DNA from 2 places in the Arthrobacter sp. CAN_A1 genome. Region 2 is predicted to be linked to the other one. Evidence: predicted binding sites of a transcription regulator. Region 2 holds the regulator's gene; the other holds the start of a gene.
What was found. Region 2 encodes LexA, which represses DNA repair genes until DNA is damaged. Its sites were predicted from a motif close to TCGAACANNTGTTCGA; they were not measured.
Positions count from the first base shown of each region.

Region 1 (3,413 bases), on a different contig from region 2:
GCGCTTGCGATTCCTGAGCATATTGTGATCCTCACTCTGGGGCCATTGACCTGACAGAGGAAAACCGTTCCCTAAGACGGAATCCGTATGCCGAAATATACGCCCGATCATCCGTGGGTTCAATGGACAGGCCGAGCTACTGCACCCGCCGTCGCCTCATAGGTCCGGGTCTTTCGGTGCGCTCAGGCCGAGGTGATGTCAGGCCAGTCTTGGTCCCGGGCAAAGGTGGGGCGGTGGAGTCGTAGCTGTGGCCGGTGGGGGTGGTGATCCGGAGGGAGTGTCGGGGTCCGGGGCGTGGTTGTGCTGTCCAGCCGGGTGTTTCTTTGGTGTGGTTGCACGCTTCGCAGAGCCCAGCCCCGTTCGAAATGGAGGTACACCCGCCGCGATGCCACGCGACGATGTGGTCGACGTGGCGGATGGGTGCGTCGCAGTACGGGGTGCGGCAGGTGTCGTCCCGGGCGGTAATGTACCGGCGTTGCACCCGCGTGAAGAGTCGGGCCCTGGAATCCATGGCTACCAGGTCCCCTGTGCCTGGTGTGGTGTAGAGGCGGCGCACCCACACGTCGAAGGTGGATTGGGCTGGAGACGGGTTCAGGAGGTCTCTGGCCCAGGAGGAGGGGACGATGCCGTAGCCGGGGATCCGGGCCGGTTCGCTGTCGCACTGAAGGAGGGCCCGGTCGGTCATGATGACCTGCACCTCGACCCGGGAGACACCACCGGCGACACCGGTGATGCGTTCGACGAGGGTGTCGGCCATCAACTGTCCCCGGGACCGGGTGTCCCCGCCCGATCGGGCCGTGTCGGCGTGCCGGGTTAACGCCGCGTAGGCGGCCACCGCGTTTTTCACCGGCAACAACGCGCTCAGGTACGCCATGGTGTCCGGTGCCGGACGGATACTCACGAACCGTTCGCCGGCGGCGTGGGCGGCCCGGTTCACCACCGAACGCGGATCCCGCCGGTACGCGGCAGCCTTCACCGCCGCGACGATGGTTTTGTCCCCGCACCCGCTAAACGTCCCCGTGTCAGGGTGGAGTTCCTCATCGACGGCCGTCCGGTCGGCGGCGGACAGGCACGCCGTCTCCTTCACCAGGAGGGTAGCCCGCCACTCGTTCAGCTCACCGTCCTCCAGGGCTGCCAACGTATGGGGCATTTCCGTGGCCAGCGCCCGAGCCAACCCCAGAAGTCTGCTGCCGCGGGACGGGGACTCCCGACGGGCCAAAGCGACCTGCGCGGCAACACTTCTGCCCTGCTCCGCGCCTGGCACGCCGGCGTTGGCCTGGGATTGGCGTTCGGAGAGGTCAAAGGCCACAGCGATCCGGGCCTGTATCCCGGCAATGGCGGATTTCACGTCCTCTAGTCCGCGGAGCTGATTGATCATCCCGGCGGAGTCAGCGGCTGGCTTCAGCGACTGGAGGGCGTTGAGCAAAACCCAGGTGCCAGCATCACGGGAAGCGCTGCCATTAGCAGTACTACTAGAACCAGAAGAACCACGCGGGCCCCTTCCCGGGAGGGTAGATTCCTTCCGAATCGATGTAGAAGCCGTGCTGCCGTCCATACCTCCATTGTCCCAAACTGCACCGACAATCCAGGGACTCACGAGCCTATGTGGATAAATCTCTCGAACAAACATTCGAATACGGTCGGAGGCCCGGCTCGGGCTATAGACAGGATCCATCCGTCGTGCGACCACAGCGACGCCAAACGGTTCCTTGCCGATCGGCTCGTGAATGCCCGACCTGCTTGGGCAGCACCCAACGGCGGCGCAACCAGCCAACAATCACACGGGCGGGAACTGCAGTACGCCGCCCTGGTAGACCTGCCCGATCATGGATCGCAGCATCGGCAGCTGTTCCGTCGATTCGAGCGTGCCGGTGAGGACGACGACGTCGGCCAGGTGCTTTGGCGCCAACCGGCCCACGGAGTCGACGGGGGTGATGAGTTCGCCCGGCACCGAGGTGGAAGCCGCCAGGACCTGCTCAAGGGTCATGCCGGCATCGGCCATCAGCGCGAGCTCTTCCAGATTGTCGCCGTGCGCGCCGACTCCGGCGTCGGTTCCCATGCCGACCTTGACCCCAGCGGCGATTGCCCGGGCAACCGACTGGCGGTGGTCCTCCGCGACCCGTTTGGCCTTGTCGATGACCTGTGGCGAGAGGCCGCTCGTCCCAGATTCGCCCTTGCGGATGACGGCCAGCGGGGCTGACAGGGTGGGTACGAGGTAGGCCTTGGTGTCCAGGAACAGCTGGATTGCCTCGTCGGTGAGGTAAATGCCGTGCTCGATGGTCCGCACGCCGGCCTGCAGCGCGTTGATGATCCCGGCGGTGCCTTGCGCGTGGGCCATGACGTACTTGCCCTGCATCCCGGCTTCCTCAACGACGACGGCGATCTCCGCTGGGGTGAACTGGGAGTGCTTCGGGTCGGTGGTCGGCGAGAGGACGCCGCCGGTGGAGCAGATCTTGATCTGGTCCGCGCCCGCCCGCAGGAGGGTGCGCGTCACCTTGCGGACCTCTTCGACGCCGTCGGCGATGCCGCTGGGACGGCCGGGATGCGGCCCGAAGTCGGGGGAGTCGAGTCCCGAGGGATGCCAGAGGTCGCCGTGGCCGCCGGTCTGGGACATGATGCTGACGGCAATGCGGAGCCGTGGGCCCTTGACGATCCCGGTCTCGACCGCCTGCTTGGCACCCAGGTCGGCGCCACCGGCGTCGCGCACGGTCGTGACGCCAGCGCGCAGGGTGGCCTCAAGGTTCCGCACGGATTCGTAGAACTGCAGCGAGTAGGGCTCGACCATCGCCTGGATGGATCCCGGGGTCGACGTCATGGCGTGAACGTGCAGGTCGATCAGGCCCGGAAGCACCGTGCGACCGGCGCAATCCACCACCGCGGCATCCGCATACGCGTCGGCTGAGCCGGCGTCGCGGCCCACTGCTTCGATGATCCCGTCGCGGATGACGACGTCGGTTTGGCCGGGGAGGAAGCGTTCGCCGTCGAACACGTGGCCATTCTTCAGAACTGTCGCAAGCGTCATTGCTGCCTTTCGAGGTTTGTCGTGACCTGATTCACCTTACTAGCGCGACTGCGGGTGTGGATCAGACGCTCTGTGATCAGCAATAACCAGATTGAGCCGAGAGCCATCGACTACCTAGCTGGTCCGCCGGCCGGGGGATGGAGTCAGAGGGCCCGTACGTCGAGGACGGACGCAAGTCCGATGAAGTCTCTGATGTTGCGCGTGTATAGGATCGCCTCGTGGGTCATTGCGGTGGCGGCGATGAGTAGGTCGAAGCTTCGCGCCTGGGGCTTCCTGCCCGATTCTGCGAACAGGTGAGATATCAATCCGTAGTTCCGTGCCACTTCGCTGTCGACGGGTAACGCCGAGAACCTGCTCTCAATCGCCGCAAGCCGGCGAAGGCGGAGTGCGC
Region 1 covers NZ_JADOUR010000005.1:236,342-239,754, reverse strand. Annotated here, with positions in the region: gene IWX62_RS08295 (putative Ig domain-containing protein) at 1-21, opposite strand, end outside; gene IWX62_RS08290 (HNH endonuclease signature motif containing protein) at 137-1,555, opposite strand; gene IWX62_RS08285 (metal-dependent hydrolase family protein) at 1,778-3,022, opposite strand; gene IWX62_RS08280 (PIN domain-containing protein) at 3,166-3,413, opposite strand, start outside.
Region 1: the regulator LexA is predicted to act here: its motif matches at 1,619-1,634, upstream of IWX62_RS08290 (HNH endonuclease signature motif containing protein).

Region 2 (3,413 bases):
CAACCGGACGAGGCGTAGCGCGTCAGCGACCTCTGGTGCAGACGCCAGATAGCCAAGCCGCGCGCCAGCCATGGCAAAGGCCTTACTCATGGTGCGGGACACCACAAGACGCTCACGTCCCTTCAACAGCGTCAAAGCGCTGACGGTGTCTGAGTGGGCGAACTCAGCGTAGGCCTCATCAACAATCACGATGGCGTTGGCCTTACCGCTCGCCTCGTAAACGGCTTCCACCACATCCAGGCCCAGGGCGGTCCCCGTCGGGTTGTTGGGCGAGCAGAGGAAGACTACGTTGGCGCCGGAGTCGTGCACCTGACGCGCGGCGTCTTCGGCGCCCAAGGTGAACGATTCATTGCCTTCACCGGGGATGTAGCGCGTGCCGGTGCTGCTGGCGAGCAGAGGATACATGGAGTAGGTCGGTGGGAAACCGATCGCCGACCGGCCCGGCCCACCGAAGGCCTGGAGAAGGTGCTGCAGCACCTCGTTGGAGCCGTTGGCTGCCCACAAATTATCAGGCGTCAACCCATGGCCCAGGTACCGCGCGAGGTTGGACCGCAGGTCACTGAACTCCCGGTCAGGGTAGCGGTTGAGTCCGCCGACTTCCCGGCTGACCGCATCAACAATTGCCTGCCTGACGTCGTCGGGGACGCCGTAGGTGTTCTCGTTGACGTTGAGGAGGATGGGCACATCCAACTGGGGTGCCCCATAGGGATGCTTACCCCGCAGATCATCACGCAGGGGCAACCGGCTCAACCGCTCAAACTGTTCACTCACCTATCAAGGTTATGCGCCGAGCCGTGCAAGAGCAGAATCAGGGGAAACTTCGAACGTCCCGCCCCGAGGGACTCCCGGCAGCCGAGACTGGCTGGCCGGTCCGCCGTGGATGGCGCGACTCGAAAGAGTCTCTGGGGTATGAGTCCTCTGGAAGGTCTTACCGATTGGTCGGGACGTCCAGCTGCTGGCCGGCCTGGAGAACTGAGGTACCCAGGCTGTTCAGTTCAACGATTTCGGAGACCACGTCGCGCGGATCGCGGTCTGGAGCGAACTCAGTGGCAATCTGCCAGATGGTTTCGCCCGCGGCGACGCTGACGCTGACGGTCTGTGTGACCTCTCCACCCTCGGCTGCGGCCTTGGCGGGCGAGTTGAAGAACCCTGACAACATCAGGACGGCAGACGCCAGCAGGACAATTGGCAGCCCGACCAGCAGGAGCCTGCCCCTACGGGTGAGTCGGAGCTTGGCCGCGCCGTTCTCGGCGACGGGGGAGTTTTGATGTGTGGTGATGACAGACATGGATAGACCTCTCTGTACTCTCGAATCAGTCCATTCGAATCCGGGTTTCAACCCGAACCAACCGTGACGGTTGAAGGTAGTGTTCGAGCGAAAACAGGACTGACCTGTTTCATTCGAACTTATCTTCGAATTGCTGCTTTCTTATTTTTAGCACTCATTGACGAACTTTGTCGAGACACGATCGAACAAATGTTTGAAAACGTGTCCCAACTCCCCTACCGTTAGGGCAAGGATGAACGTTCGGTTCCAGCAGAAATCAGCACATCATCCGCCTCTGACAAAATAAGCTCGGCGCCCTGAATCCAGGGATCAGCCGGGGTACATGGATTCTTATCGAAGGGACCGAGACCGTGAAAGAGTCCGACGGACCACTGGATGAACAAACTTCAGATCAGGCCCCCGCTCCGCTTCCTACGCGTGGTCGCCCCCGCGGCCGGCAGGTGCCCAAGGGCATGACAGCCCGGCAGAAGAAGATCCTCGAAACCATCCAGCGGGCCATCGGTACAAACGGCTACCCGCCGTCGATGCGGGAAATTGGGGACACGGTGGGGCTTGCCAGCCTGTCGAGCGTGACGCATCAACTGTCACAGCTGGAACGGATGGGCTATCTCCGCCGTGACCCGAAACGTCCCCGCGCCATGGAGATCCTGCTTCCGCTGACACTCGACCACGATCACAAGAGGGCGCCCGAGGGATCAGATTCCCACGGCCCGTCGGGGATCGGCGGTGCGGTGGACGCGGCGATGGTGCCGCTGGTTGGCCGGATCGCAGCAGGCGGGCCAGTCCTGGCTGATCAGGTCATCGAGGATGTGATGCCGTTGCCGCGTCAACTCGTCGGCCATGGAGATCTGTTTATGCTCCGCGTCTACGGCGACTCGATGATCGACGCGGCCATCTGCGACGGCGATTGGGTGGTAGTCCGCCGACAGCAGGAGGCGCAGAACGGCGACATTGTGGCGGCTCTGTTGGATGACGAGGCGACAGTGAAGACTTTCCGGCAACGCGACGGCCACACCTGGCTCCTCCCGCAGAACACCCAGTACGAGCCGATCCTCGGCGATCTGGCCACGATCATGGGCAAGGTTGTCTCCGTGATGCGCGCTCTCTAGCATCACACCACCTCCCCACTCACCCCCACCACCCCCACCCCGGGCGGTATGGGGTTCGGACGGCGATTGGCCGCGTTAGGTGCCAGGCTCTCCGGCCAGGCGCTGGAGCACGCCCACCGCGGTCGCGCGATCGGTTGTCGACCAGAAGGGTGGCAGCGCGGCGCGCAGGAACGACCCGTAGCGTGCGTTGGCCAGCCGGGAGTCGAGGATCGCCACTACTCCCCTGTCTTCGGTCGCCCGGATGAGGCGTCCGGCGCCCTGCGCCAACCGGACGGCGGCATGGGTCGCTGAAACGCTCATGAAACCGTTGCCGCCGGCTTTGGCCACCGCCCTGGTCCTCGCGGTCATCAGGGGATCGTCCGGTCGGGGGAAAGGTATCCGGTCGATGGTGACCAGTCGACAGGACCTGCCCGGGACGTCGACGCCCTGCCAGAGGGACATGGTGCCGAAGAGACACGTGTCGGGTTCATCGGAGAACTGTTTGACCAGGGCTGACATCGAGGATTCGCCCTGGCACAGGATCTCGAAATCCACCCTCGGACGCAGCGCCTCGGCAGCTTCCTCGGCGGCCCGGCGGGAAGAGAAGAGTCCCAGCGCGCCGCCCCGGGACGCTTTGAGAAGGACCTCAAGTTCGTCAAGCTGTTCTGCCGAGGTACCCCGTTCAGGCTTCGGCAGGTCTTTGGCGACGTAGAGCACGCCCTGTCTCGGGTAATCAAACGGACTGCCGACGTCGACGCCCGTCCAGGAGGGAGCCGACGCTCCGGCCAGGCCCAGCGACCCGGCAACCGGGCCGAACTCGGAGCCAATCGCCAGCGTTGCCGACGTGAGCACCACGGTGTGATCGGCGAACAGGCCCTCCCGCAGTTTCCCTGCCACCGACAGTGGAGCAATGTTGATCGTGGCCGGTGCGGCGTCGTCGGGCTGGGAGTACCCGGTGCCAGGCGAGAAGGTGCTGGGCCGTGAGGCCCACAGCACTTCGCCCGCGGGGGTGGCCGTGAGGAGGCGTTCACACAGTT
Region 2 covers NZ_JADOUR010000006.1:40,544-43,956, forward strand. Annotated here, with positions in the region: gene IWX62_RS08685 (histidinol-phosphate transaminase) at 1-771, opposite strand, end outside; gene IWX62_RS08690 (LysM peptidoglycan-binding domain-containing protein) at 929-1,288, opposite strand; gene lexA (transcriptional repressor LexA) at 1,741-2,397, shown strand; gene IWX62_RS08700 (ATP-dependent DNA helicase) at 2,473-3,413, opposite strand, start outside.